Regions from separate parts of the Pseudomonas zhanjiangensis genome, predicted to be linked through region 3. Evidence: predicted binding sites of a transcription regulator. Region 3 holds the regulator's gene; each other region holds the start of a gene.
What was found. Region 3 encodes FliA, which starts transcription of late flagellar genes. Its sites were predicted from a motif close to CTAAAGTTTNNNNNNNNNNNGCCGNTAA; they were not measured.
Positions count from the first base shown of each region.

Region 1: a site for FliA is predicted at 2,483-2,510, ahead of AB5S05_RS06400 (methyl-accepting chemotaxis protein). Genes of this name have one in related genera too.
Region 2: a site for FliA is predicted at 2,881-2,908, ahead of AB5S05_RS11895 (methyl-accepting chemotaxis protein). Genes of this name have one in related genera too.

Region 1 covers NZ_JBFTEG010000003.1:340,884-345,315, reverse strand. The annotation lists gene AB5S05_RS06405 (bifunctional metallophosphatase/5'-nucleotidase) at 1-62, opposite strand, end outside; gene AB5S05_RS06400 (methyl-accepting chemotaxis protein) at 274-2,304, opposite strand; gene ampE (regulatory signaling modulator protein AmpE) at 2,803-3,639, opposite strand; gene ampD (1,6-anhydro-N-acetylmuramyl-L-alanine amidase AmpD) at 3,636-4,199, opposite strand; gene AB5S05_RS06385 (DUF1631 domain-containing protein) at 4,347-4,432, opposite strand, start outside.
Region 2 covers NZ_JBFTEG010000008.1:118,154-122,585, forward strand. The annotation lists gene AB5S05_RS11885 (alpha/beta family hydrolase) at 1-590, shown strand, start outside; gene AB5S05_RS11890 (cyclic nucleotide-binding domain-containing protein) at 616-1,095, opposite strand; gene AB5S05_RS11895 (methyl-accepting chemotaxis protein) at 1,281-2,846, opposite strand; gene acnA (aconitate hydratase AcnA) at 3,024-4,432, opposite strand, start outside.
Region 3 covers NZ_JBFTEG010000010.1:35,177-39,608, forward strand. The annotation lists gene AB5S05_RS13330 (chemotaxis protein CheA) at 1-832, opposite strand, end outside; gene AB5S05_RS13335 (protein phosphatase CheZ) at 843-1,631, opposite strand; gene AB5S05_RS13340 (chemotaxis response regulator CheY) at 1,651-2,025, opposite strand; gene fliA (RNA polymerase sigma factor FliA) at 2,118-2,864, opposite strand; gene fleN (flagellar synthesis regulator FleN) at 2,861-3,691, opposite strand; gene flhF (flagellar biosynthesis GTPase FlhF) at 3,807-4,432, opposite strand, start outside.

The DNA of each region.
Region 1 (4,432 bases), on a different contig from region 3:
GCGGGCGCCAGGCCGGCCAGCAACAGGCAGCAGGCAGCGAGCCAGGGACGGAGCAATGGCATGGGCGTTCCTTCAGCAAGAATGGCGGGCGGCCACCCTGGCAGGGCGGCGGATGGGCCGGCAGTATGGGCCAGGCCAGCGGCCCAGGCAGCGACGGATCGGGCCGCCGCCACTCGCCAATCGGGCCAACCCCGGGCGCCTGCGCCGCCAGGCCGCGGCCTCTGAATGCACAAGGCCCGCCAATTGGCGGGCCTTGTGCATTCATCGGGCCGATCAGACGCGGAAGGCACCGATCAGCTGCTTGAGCCGCGAAACCAGTTCGGACAGCTCGCGACTGGCCCGCTCGGTCTGGCTGGCGCCCTCGGCGGTACGCTCGCCGGCGCGGTTGATCTCGACGATGTTCTGGTCGATATCGTGGGCCACTGCGGTTTGCTGTTCGGCGGCCGCGGCAATCTGCTGGCTCTGGTCGACGATCATGCCCACCGCGCCCAGGATATTTTCCAGCGCGAGCTGTACCCTGCCCGATTCGCTGACCGTGCCATCGGCCATCTGGTGGCTGACGTTCATGGTCTTCACCGCTGCACCCACGCCGCCTTGCAACCTGTCGATCATCTTCTCGATTTCTTCGGTGGACTGCTGAGTGCGCTTGGCCAGATTGCGCACTTCGTCGGCCACCACGGCGAAACCACGGCCCTGCTCGCCGGCCCGCGCCGCCTCGATCGCCGCGTTGAGCGCCAGCAGATTGGTCTGCTCGGCGATCCCCTTGATCACGTCCAGCACCTGGCTGATCGACGCACTGTCGCTGGCCAGTTGGTTGATCACCGCAACCGACTGGTCGATCTCGTCGGCCAGCCGCTGGATGCTGCCGACCTGGGACTCGACCAGGGCACGACCGCTGACGGTTTCCTGATTGACGCTCTGCGCACTGTCCACCGCAGCCGCCGCGCTACGCGCCACTTCCTGGGCGGTGGCGGACATCTGATTCATTGCCGTCGCCACCTGCTCGATCTGGCTGCGCTGGCTGGCCACCGACTGGTTGCTCTGACCCGACACCGTCTCGACGCTGTCGGCCTGGCGCTCGACCTCCACCACGGTCTGGCCGACACGCTCGATCAGGTCGTGAACCTTGCGCACGGTCTCGTTGAAGACCAGGCCGAGCTCGCCCAGCTCGTCTCGACTCTGGGGGCTGAAGCTGACGGTCATGTCGCCGGCCGCGACCTTGTCCATCACCTGACCCAGGCTCTTCAAGGTGGTACGTGTCGACACATAGAAGCCGCTGTAGAGGTAGACGATCAACAGGAATACCAGCACCAGCGCGACCGCCAGCAGCAGCATCTGGCCACGGTTTTCCTGCAGGCGAATCTGCAGTTGCTGATCGAGGAACGCCAGCACCGCATCGTTGAACGCATAGGTCTTGCCCAGCGCGCCGCTGACTTCATCGAAGAACTGCGGCCAAGGCGTGTCCAGGCTGTCGGCGATCACCACCCTGTCCTCGAACAACTGCGCGGTGTCCTTGAGGGTTGCCTGGCTGGTCATGGCCAGAGACTCCAGCGCCGCACGTGCGTCCGGGTTGGCATTCAAGGCGTCCTGCAGGTTCAGGCCGTACTCTGCATGAAGTTTTTCCAACTCCAGGAGCAAGTCGTCGAACTTGGTGCTCGCCGCCGAGTTCAGAAAGCCCTGGCCCAATGAATAGGCGCCGACCGCGCGGCCCTCGCTCAGGGGCGCGGTCACCATTGGCGTCACCACCGTGACCAACTCGGCCATCTGGCGCACCTCGCGCTGGCGGTCCTGGCTCAGCCCCGCCTGGCTGGCGACCAGCTTGATGAATACCTGCGACTTGCCCAGCAGCTTCCTGGCCGTCGCCGTCTTGCTCTGCAAGGACGTGTCGCCCTCCAGCGCCTTGAGCTCGGCGAGCATCTCGTCGCGCTTGGCATTGAACTCGGCGATTTGCTCGGCCTCGTGCACCACCGGCATCAGCCCCTGCAATGCGCTTTCCAGATCGCCGTGCAACTGTTCGATGCGCTTCTCGAGATCACCAGCCTGACCTGACTGGCCGATCATTTCGTTGATCTGCAACAGGTCGGCAAAACTCTCCAGATCTCGCCGCAGCGACAACGAGGCGCCGAGCAGATCGAGGCTCTCGAGAGCGGCCTGGGTACCGACGAATTGGCGGTAGGAGTCACGCACCAGGTAGAAGTTGGTCACCAGCATGGGCAGAAAGAACAAGACACTGATCAAACTGAACTTCATGCCGAAGCTGAGGCGATTCATTAGCGCGATGGCCGGATACAGCACGGTCTTCACAGGACGTCTCCAGTTCTAGTTATTTTGGCGCGAAACAGAAAGCCGCCCGGCGGGTCACAGGGCCACTTTGCACTCCTCAGAGCTCGATCCGAGACGCAGGATCAACGCAGTGCATCCAGGCAGATGCGCACTGACCACGCCGCGATAGGCGAACCGAACACAGCCACCTATATACCCGTTATCGACGCGATGCACTGTAACTTAAGGTTAAGAATGGCGCGGCCTTGCGCTGGACGAAATGGGACTCGCGCCGCTCGCTCGGCGCAGCCCCGTCGCGAAGGATATGACCATGCCCCGGACAGCTGTACATGCAGGGCACGGCGGCAGCCGAAGCCGCTTTACCGGGGAAAGCTCCTGGCATTGCGGCAAGAGCATGACTGGCACCTAGAACCGCCTGACCAACCAAGCGCTGCACCGGCAGGAGCAGGCGCAGGCGTCGGTGCGACGCCTGGACGCATCAGCCAACCAGACGGGCGTGCCCGCTCCGCCAGCAATGTCCTAGTAGAACAGCGCCCACAGGGCAAACACCGCGTACCAGAGCACCGCGGCACGCACCATCAACTGCCACAGACCATCCAGGCTGGCGACGCCAGCCTCGCCGATCTGCGGCTCAGGCGCTTCACTGGCGGCGCGGCCGACGTTGATCACCAGTTGCGCCGCGGAAATGTCCCAGCTCAACAGTTCATGCAGCAGCGCCCGATTGACCGCTACGAAGTCGCCCACTATGGCGAAGCTCACCGCCAGCACGCGCACCGGCAACCAGTCGAAGGCATGACGCAGGGCCACGGCGCGCTCGCGAACATTCACCTGCTGGCCATGCTCGGCCATCATCGCCAGCAGCCGATAGGCCAGCGCCGCCAGGGGGCCGAGCAAGGCATACCAGAAGATCACCGCAAAGAAGCTCTGGTAGGCCTGCCACACCATGTACTTCTGCACCGACTGCAGCAGCGCCGACTCGTTTTCGGCCTCCAGCGCCAGGTCGCGCCGGGCCACCAGATAGGCCGCCTCGCCGTCACTGCGGCGCCAGCTATCGCGGAAGGGCCCCAGTGCCGCCTGCAAGTCGCCACGTCCCAGGCTGTAGACCAGCACCAGCAGGTGCACCGGCAACACCAGCCAGCCGTAGAGCAGTGGCTGCAGCACGGCCAAAACAATCCATAGACCCAGGAGGGGCAACAGCACCAGGACTATGACCGCCAGCCACGGGCTCTCGACGAAATCATTCTGCCGTTCGGTCCAGGCCAGCAAGCGCAACCAAGGGCCATCGTGCTGGATATGGGTACGCCACGAAGAGAATTTCTCGACCCAGAGCACCAGTAGCAACACCAGGAAAGTCATACCCGCTCCTTTTTGTCCATGAGTGCGGCACGCAAGCGTGGCCAATCGAATGCCGGCCCCGGATCGGTCTTGCGTGTCGGCGCGATATCGCTGTGCCCGCAGATTCGCTCTAGGGTGATCGCCGCAAAGCACCGTTGCAAGACAAGTGTAAGCTCAACCAGGGCCGCGTACTGGACATCGGTAAAGGGCTGCTGGTCGGTTCCTTCCAGCTCGACACCGATGGAGTAATCGTTGCAGTTCTCGCGGCCGTCGAAACAGGACTGGCCGGCATGCCAGGCCCTCTCGTTACAGGAAACGAACTGGGTAATCACCCCGTCGCGCTCGATCAGGAAGTGCGCCGATACCTGCAGCGCCGCAATCTCGGCAAAGTAGGGATGCTCCGAGGCGACCAGACGATTCTGAAAGAACGCCTGCACCTTGCCGGTGCCGAACTGGCCCGGTGGCAGGCTGATATTGTGAATGACCAGCAGGGAGATCTCGCCCGGCGGACGCGCATTGAAATTGGGGGAGGGACAGTGGCGTATGCCGTGACACCAACCACTGGTGCAATCCAACTGCATAAAGGCTCCTCGTCAGAGCCATCACTCTAGAGCACCCTCACCACCAGGCCAAGCGTCAGCCGCCCAGGAAACCGGCAATGGACGGTGGACTCGCCGCGCACGCCATTGCCGGCAGCCGACTAGGCCCAGGACAATCGCCGCGCGCGCTCAGGCCCCCTTGAGTTTGCGCAGGTTGCCGATCACCGATTCCAGGGCGCGGTCGAACAACAGCGCATCGTCGAGCAGGCGAATGG
Region 2 (4,432 bases), on a different contig from region 3:
GCCGGGCAACGCTGATATTGGCCCATGGCGCGGGTGCGCCGATGGACAGCCCATTCATGCAGCAGATGGCGCAAAGCCTTGCGGCGCGGGGCATTGCGGTGCTTCGCTTCGAGTTCGACTACATGGCTGCCAGGCGTCTGGACGGCAAGAAGCGCCCGCCCAATCCGCAGGCCAGGCTGCTCGAACAATGGCGTGAGCGCTATGTTCAGGTGCGCCAACAGGTCGCAGGACCGCTGGCCATCGGCGGAAAGTCCATGGGGGGGCGCATGGCCAGCCTGCTCGCCGATGAACTGGGCGCCGATGCCCTGGTCTGCCTGGGTTATCCGTTCTACGCGGCGGGCAAGCCGGACAAGCCGCGCGTCGCGCACCTGGCCGGGCTGCGCACGCCGACCTTGATCGTGCAGGGCGAACGCGATGCCCTGGGCAACCGCCAGGCGGTGGCCGGCTATCCGCTGTCGGCGTCGATTCGGTTGCATTGGCTGGAGAGCGGCGATCACGACCTCAAGCCGCTGAAGCGTTCGGGCTTCAGTCATGAGCAGCATCTGGCTGCCGCGGCGCAGGCCGTCGCGGGGTTTCTCGGCGGCGACTAGTGGCGGGACGACCGGCCAGGCGCGCTTAGGCTGTTTCGGTCGGCGGACGCAGAATGCAGTAGCTGAGAAAGCGGCTCATGTCCCGGGAAAGGTTGATGAAGAAGATGCTGAACTGTTGGCTGTCCAGTTCCTGCAGCCTGGCCAGTCCCTGGCTGGTGATTTTCAGCACGATGCACTCGCTGGCCGCCTCACCGCTCAGCAACCGCGGGCGCATCGCCAGCATGGCGGGAAATCCGATGCTTTCACCATCGCCACCGATATGGGTGATCTGCCGGCCGGCCTCGCCGTCCTGGTAGATCGTCATGCGCCCCTGGAGAATCACGAAGAAGCAGTCGGCGACTTCACCCTGGCGGTAGAGCGTTTCGCCCGGCGTCAGCCTGAGCAGCTCGCCGGTGGCCAGCACTTGCTCGAGGAAGCTGTCCGACAAGGCGCCGAATGCGGACATCTGCTTGAAGGCCTCGGCAGGAAGGGTAGCGCTGAGTGCAGCCAGGTCGAGCGTTTGCATGCAATGGCACTCCATGGGGAGTGGCTTTCGGGGCGCGGGCGAGCGGCTTCGCCGTCAGGGCTTCTGGGTGCTGGCGATTGCGGGGAAGCCCTGCAGGCAGTATAGGCCCTGGCGATCGAAGGCCGACAGCGCCGGGGCGAAGGAGGGAAGGCGCACCGGTTGGGCCCGGTGCGCCCTTGCCGCGCTTAGCGGTTGAAGCGTTCCACCAGGGCGTACTGGTCCTGGGCGGTGTTGGTCAGCTCGGCGCTCAGACGCACCGTGCCCTGGGCTTCCTGGGAGGTCTGGTCGGCCAGCTGGGCGATATTGGTGATGTTCTGGTTGATCTCGTCGGCCACCGCGCTCTGCTCCTCCGCGGCGGCGGCGATCTGGTTGGCCATGTCGGCGATATTGGCCACCGCGTCGCTGATCCCGGCCAGGGCCTGGTCGGCTTGCTGTACCCGCTCGACGCCGTCGTCGGCCTGCTTGCGACCGATTTCCATGGTCATCACGGCTTCCTCGGCCGTGCGCTGCAGCTTGGCGATCAGCTGATGGATCTGCCCGGTGGATTCGGCGGTGCGCTGCGCCAGCGAGCGCACCTCATCGGCCACCACGGCGAAGCCGCGGCCCATCTCGCCGGCCCGCGCCGCCTCGATCGCGGCGTTGAGCGCGAGCAGGTTGGTCTGGTCGGCGATGCCCTTGATCACATCGACCACGCCGCCGATCTCGTTGCTGTCCTGAGCCAGGCGGGTGACGGTCTCGCCGGTGTCGCCGACCGACTGCGACAGGCGCTGGATCGCTTCACGGGTTTCCGCGGTAATGCTGCGGCCCTGGCTGGTCAGGCGGTTGGCTTCCTGGGTGGCGATGGCCGTACGGGCCACGTTGCTGGCCACTTCGAGGGTGGTGGCGGCCATTTCGTTGATCGCGGTGGCGACCTGTTCGGTTTCCTGGCGCTGGCGATCCAGGCCGGTGGAACTGCTGTGCGCCAGGCTGTCGGCCTGCCGTGCCTGGTTGGTCAAGTGCTCGGCGCTGTCCTGCAAGCGGGTCAGGCAGGTCTTCAGGCGTGCGTCCTGGCTGAGCATGGCCATTTCCAGACGGCCCTGGTCACCGCGACTGTCGGTGTACATCTGGGCGATCAGCGGGTCAGAGGTGGTTTGCTCGGCGAGCGCCAGCAGGCGCTTGATGCCGCGGTTCTGCCAGGCCAGGCCGGCCAGGCCCAGGGGGATCGACAGCGCGGCGGCGGCGGCGAAGCCCCAGCTGGAGTCGAGCCAGGCGCCGATCAGGAAGCCGATCTGGCTGACCAGGATGAACGGCAGCCAGTCCTGCAGCACCGGCAGCCAGCTGTCGCGCTTGGGAATCGGCGATTTGCCGGCATTGATCCGCTGGTACAGGGCCTCGGCGCGACGCACCTGCTCGGCAGTCGGCTTGACCCGCACCGATTCGTAGCCGACCAGCTGGTTGTTTTCCAGCACCGGCGTGGCATAGGCATTGACCCAGTAGAAATCGCCGTTCTTGCAGCGGTTCTTGACGATGCCCATCCACGGCTTGCCCTGCTTGAGGGTGGCCCACATGTGGCCAAACACCGCTGGCGGCACGTCCGGGTGGCGCACCAGGTTGTGCGGCGCGCCCATCAGTTCTTCGCGGCTGTAGCCGCTGATCGCGATGAAGGCGTCGTTGCAGTAGGTGATCTGGCCCTTGAGATCGGTGGTGGAAATCAGGCGTTGCTGGGCCGGAAAGCTGCGTTCACGCTGAGTGATGGGTTGATTATTGCGCATGGGGTCTCGTCCCTAAGGGAGGGGGGATACGATGTCATCGGCCTGGGTGGCCCGAAGTTGAGCGGAAATTTTGTCCGACAGTGTAACGGGATCGCGTGCGACATCCCATTTCTGCGCGCGACAGCAGGCAACAAAAAACGGGTAGGGGACGTGGCCCTTACCCGTCTGGATTGGGCCTCAGCCAGCGATCAGCTGGCGCAGCACATAATGCAGGATGCCGCCGGCCTTGAAGTACTCGACCTCGTTGAGGGTGTCGATGCGGCACAGCAGTTCGGCGCTGTCGTGCGAGCCGTCGGCGCGGACGATCTCCAGCATCAGGCTCATGTGCGGATGCAGTTCGACGCCATCCAGGCCGCAGATGCTCAGGGTTTCCTGACCAGTCAAATCAAGGGTCTTGCGATCGCGGCCGGGTTTGAACTGCAGGGGCAGCACGCCCATGCCGACCAGGTTGGAGCGGTGGATGCGCTCGAAGCTCTCGGCGATCACCGCCTTGATCCCCAGCAGGTTGGTGCCCTTGGCTGCCCAGTCGCGGGACGAACCGGTGCCGTATTCCTTGCCGGCGATCACCAGCAGCGGCGTACCGGCGGCCTGGTAGCGCATGGCCGCCTCATAGATCGACAGCTTTTCGCCGCTGGGCAGGTGCAGGGTGTTGCCGCCTTCCTCGCCGCCGAGCATCTCGTTCCTGATACGGATATTGGCGAAGGTGCCGCGCATCATCACCTCGTGGTTGCCGCGGCGCGAGCCGTAGGAGTTGAAGTCCTTGGGCTCCACGCCTTGCTCGCGCAGGTAGCGCCCGGCCGGGCTGTCGGTCTTGATCGAGCCGGCCGGGGAGATGTGGTCGGTGGTGACCGAGTCGCCGAGCAAGGCAAGGATGCGCGCTTGGTGGATATCGCCGATATGCGGCGGCGCATCGGCGATATTCTCGAAAAACGGCGGGTGCTGGATATAGGTGGAGTCCGCCTGCCAGGCGTAGGTGTCGGCCTCGGGGACCTCGATGGCCCGCCATTGTTCGTCGCCGTCGAACACGGCCGCGTACTCCTTGTCGAACATCGCGGTTTCCACCTGCTTGACCGCTTCGGCGATCTCGCCCTGGGTCGGCCAGATGTCCTTGAGGTAGATGGCCTGGCCATTGTCCTTGCGGTGGCCGATGGGTTCCTTGGCGATGTTCATGCGCACGGTGCCGGCCAGGGCGTAGGCCACCACCAGCGGCGGGGAGGCCAGCCAGTTGGTCTGCACCAGCGGGTGCACGCGGCCTTCGAAGTTGCGATTGCCCGAGAGCACCGAGGCGACGGTCAGCGAGTTGTCCTGGATGGCTAGCTCGATCGGCTCGAGCAGCGGGCCCGAGTTGCCGATGCAGGTGGTGCAGCCATAGCCGACCAGATCGAAACCCAGCTCGTTCAGGTAGGGGGTCAGGCCAGCGGCATCCAGGTATTCGGTCACCACCTTGGAGCCCGGTGCCAGAGAACTCTTGACCCAGGGCCGGCGCTGCAGGCCGTTGATCACGGCCTTCTTGGCCAGCAGACCGGCGGCCATCATCACGCTGGGGTTGGACGTGTTGGTGCAGGAGGTGATGGCGGCGATCACCA
Region 3 (4,432 bases):
GCTGGTCGAGCAACGCCTCGAATTCGTCGTCGCTGATCTCGTCGCCAGCAGCGCTCGCCGCGGCGGCTTGCTGGGCGGGCGCAGGCACCGGTGCGGAAACCTCGACAGGCGGGCTGAACTGCCCCTTGCCATGCAGCTGATCGAGCAAGGCCTCGAATTCGTCGTCGGTGATTTCATCGCCAGCGGCGGGCGCGGCAGCGCTCAGCTCGACCTGGGCGCTGACCACCTTGGGCGCCTGGCCCTTGCCATGCAGCTGATCGAGCAGCGACTCGAATTCATCGTCGGTAATGTCGTCGCTGGCGCCCGCGGCATCGGCCACGGTCGCCACCGGTGCGTCGAGCGCGTCGAGCAACTGCTCGAACTCACTGTCGGTGATGTCGCCGGACGCCGGCGCCTGGACCTCGACCGCGGCGACAGTCGGCGCCGCCTCGGTTGCCTGCCCGGCGGGCTCGGCCAGACGCGCCAGGGCCGCCAGCAGCTCGGGAGTGGCCGCCGTCGGCTCGACGCGCTCACGCACCTCGCCGAACATGCCATTGACCGCATCGAGCGCCTCGAGCACCACGTCCATCAACTCCGAGTCGACGCGCCGCTCACCCTTGCGCAGGATGTCGAAGACGTTCTCGGCAATATGACAGCACTCCACCAACTCATTGAGCTGAAGAAATCCCGCCCCGCCCTTGACGGTGTGAAAACCACGGAAAATCGCATTGAGCAGGTTCATATCGTCCGGCCGGCTTTCAAGCTCAACCAACTGCTCGGACAATTGCTCAAGAATTTCGCCGGCCTCTACCAGGAAATCCTGGAGGATCTCTTCATCGGCGCCGAAGCTCATAGACGTGCTCCTAAAATCCTAGGCTGGATAGCAGATCGTCGACATCATCCTGACTGGATGCGACGTCATCACGCTTATCGGCATGAATCTGCGGACCTTCACCGTGGGAAGGTTCTTTTTGTTGTTTTTGTTCGGCGCGCAATTGTTCGTGATCGTGCTCGATGCCGGCGAAACGGTCCACCTGGCTGGCCATCAGCACCAGCTTGAGCAGATTGCTCTCCACCTCGGTGACCAGTTGCGTGACCCGTTTGATCACCTGGCCGGTCAGGTCCTGGTAATCCTGGGCGAGCAGAATATCGTTGAGATGGCCGGACAGCTTGGCGCTGTCGCGCTCGCTCCGGGCGAGGAACAATTCGATCCGCTTGGCCAGCTCGCGAAAGCCATCTGCGCCTATCTCGCGACGCATGAAACGCGCCCACTCGGCGCTCAGGCTCTGCGCCTCGCTGGCCAGGTCGTTGACCAGCGGGGCACTCTCTTCGACCAGGTCCATGGTGCGATTGGCCGCATTCTCGGTCATCGTCACCACGTAGTTCAGACGCTCGGTCGCATCGGCGATCTGCGACACTTCCTTGGCGTGGGGTACCCGCGGGTCGAGCTGGAAGTTGACGATGGCGTTGTGCAACTCCCGCGTCAATTTGCCGACTTCGTGGTACAGGCCACGGTCGCGCAATTTATTGAGATCGTTGATCAGTTGGACCGCTTCACCGAACTTGCCGTTTTCCAGGCTGTCGACCAGTTGGCGAGCATTGAGTTTCAGGGTCGACTCAAGGTCGTCCCTTTGCGAATCATCGTGTTCCATAGCGCCCTCGCGGCAGACATCAGCCGTTGACCCGCTCAAAGATCTTCTCGATCTTTTCTTTCAGCACCTGGGCTGTGAACGGTTTGACTACATAACCATTCACCCCGGCCTGAGCGGCCTCGATGATCTGATCCCGCTTGGCTTCGGCAGTGACCATCAATACCGGTAGATGCTTGAGGCGCTCATCGGCACGTACGGCACGCAACAGGTCGATACCGGTCATACCGGGCATGTTCCAGTCGGTCACCAGAAAGTCGAAGCTGCCACTCTGCAGCATCGGCAACGCGGTGACACCATCGTCGGCTTCTGCGGTATTGGTGAAACCCAAGTCACGCAAGAGATTCTTGATGATCCGTCGCATCGTTGAAAAATCATCAACGATGAGGATTTTCATATTTTTGTCCAAGTCGACCTCCGTACAGTCCCAAACGCACCCAGTTCCTGGGTACGCCCTTAATCGTGAAACCGGCCTGCTAATCCAACTGTCTAGCGCGCGCGCCACTCGCTCAGCCGCGCCCGCAGACGCGCCGCGCACTGACTATGCAACTGGCTGACACGCGACTCACTCACACCCAGGACTTCGCCAATTTCCTTGAGATTCAGCTCTTCATCGTAATACAGCGATAACACCAGGCGCTCACGCTCGGGCAAGTTGGCGATGGCGTCGGCCAGCGCGCCTTGGAAGCGTTCGTCTTCCAGGTCTCGCGAGGGTTCTGAATGCGTGGAGCTGGCGTCTTCATGCAGGCCACCATGCTCGCCGTCCTGCAACAGGTCGTCGAAGCTGAACAGGCGGCTGCCCAAAGTGTCGCCAAGAATGCCGTAGTAATCCTCCAGACTCAATTGGAGTTCGGCCGCAACCTCGTGATCTTTAGCGTCACGCCCGGTTCTGGACTCAATTACCCGAATGGCGTCACTGACCATGCGGCTGTTTCGATGCACCGAACGCGGCGCCCAGTCACCTTTACGCACCTCATCGAGCATCGAACCGCGAATGCGAATACCGGCAAAGGTTTCGAAGCTTGCCCCCTTGCTCACGTCATACTTCTTCGCGGCTTCGAGCAGGCCGATCATCCCGGATTGAATCAGGTCATCGACCTGCACGCTGGCCGGCAAGCGCCCCAGCAGGTGATAGGCGATACGCTTGACCAGGGGCGCATAGCGCTCGATCAGCTGGTATTGGGAGTCTTGTGCCTGCGCCTTGCTGTACATACGGAGTCCAGGGGCTGCTGTCATACGGCGGCGTCCGCGGCTGGCTGATGAACCAGACGCTCGACGAAGAATTCCAGGTGGCCACGGGGGTTGGCCGGTAACGGCCAGGCGTCGACCTTCTGCGCGATCGCCTTGAATGCCAGGGCGCACTTGGACCGGGGAAACGCCTCATAGACCGCACGCTGCTTCTGCACGGCCTTGCGCACCGACTCGTCATAAGGCACCGCGCCTACGTACTGCAGCGCCACGTCGAGGAAACGGTCGGTCACCTTGGTCAGCTTAGCAAACAGATTGCGGCCTTCCTGCGGGCTATGGGCCATGTTCGCCAGGACGCGGAAGCGGTTCATGCCGAAGTCGCGATTGAGCAACTTGATCAGCGCGTAGGCATCGGTGATCGAGGTCGGTTCGTCGCACACCACCACCAGCACTTCCTGGGCGGCACGGACGAAACTGACCACCGAGTCGCCGATGCCGGCCGCGGTATCGACGATCAGCACATCGAGGTTATCGCTGATCTCGCTGAACGCCTGGATCAGGCCGGCGTGCTGCATCGGCGTCAGCTGGACCATGCTCTGGGTGCCCGAGGCGGCCGGCACGATACGCACGCCGCCCGGCCCCTGCAGCAGCACGTCACGCAGGTCGCATTCGCCGCTGATAACATCGGCCAGCGTGCGCTTGGCCGTCAGCCCCAGCAGCACATCGATGTTGGCCAGCCCGAGGTCGGCATCCATCAACATCACCCGCCGCCCGAGGTCGGCCAGCGCCAACGCCAGATTCACCGAGACATTGGTCTTGCCGACGCCGCCCTTGCCGCCGGTCACCGCAATCACCTGTACGGGATGCATACCCATGTTATCTACACACCTTGTCTGACGTTAGACTGGAACCCTGAGGCTGGTTGCGCCGGGCCGATATTCGCCCTGCCAAGCACTGCCCCACGTCGCAATACCACTGCCGCAGCAGCCATTAGCCGGCGCGTCGCGCCGGATGTTGATAGAGACCGGCGAACATCTCAACCATGGCCTCTTCACTCGGGTCCTCGGCGCTCTGCAAACCGACCGCACGACTGACCAACTGGTGGCTACGCGGCACCTGCAGGTCGTCGGGAATCCGCGGCCCATCGGTGAGATAGGCTACCGGCAGACGCTGGCCAATAGCCAGACCTAAAACCTCGCCGAGGCTGGTCGCCTCGTCCAACTTGCTGAGGATGCAGCCGGAGAGCCCACAGCGCTTGTAGCTATGATACGCCGCCTTGAGCACCTGGCTCTGGCTGGTAGCGGCCAATACCAGGTAGTTGCGAGCCTTGATGCCGCGACTGGCCAGCGCCTCGAGCTGCATGCGCAGCGCCGGATCACTGGCCGGCAGGCCGGCGGTGTCGATCAGCACCACCCGCTTGCGTGCCAGCGGCGCCAGGGCCTGGGTCAGCGACTCGCCCGGATCGACCGCAGTGACCGAGACATTGAGGATGCGGCCCAGGGTCTTCAGTTGTTCCTGGGCGCCGATGCGGTAGCTGTCCATGCTCACCAGGGCGATGTTCTGCGCGCCGTACTTGAGCACGTAGCGCGCCGCCAGCTTGGCCAGGGTGGTTGTCT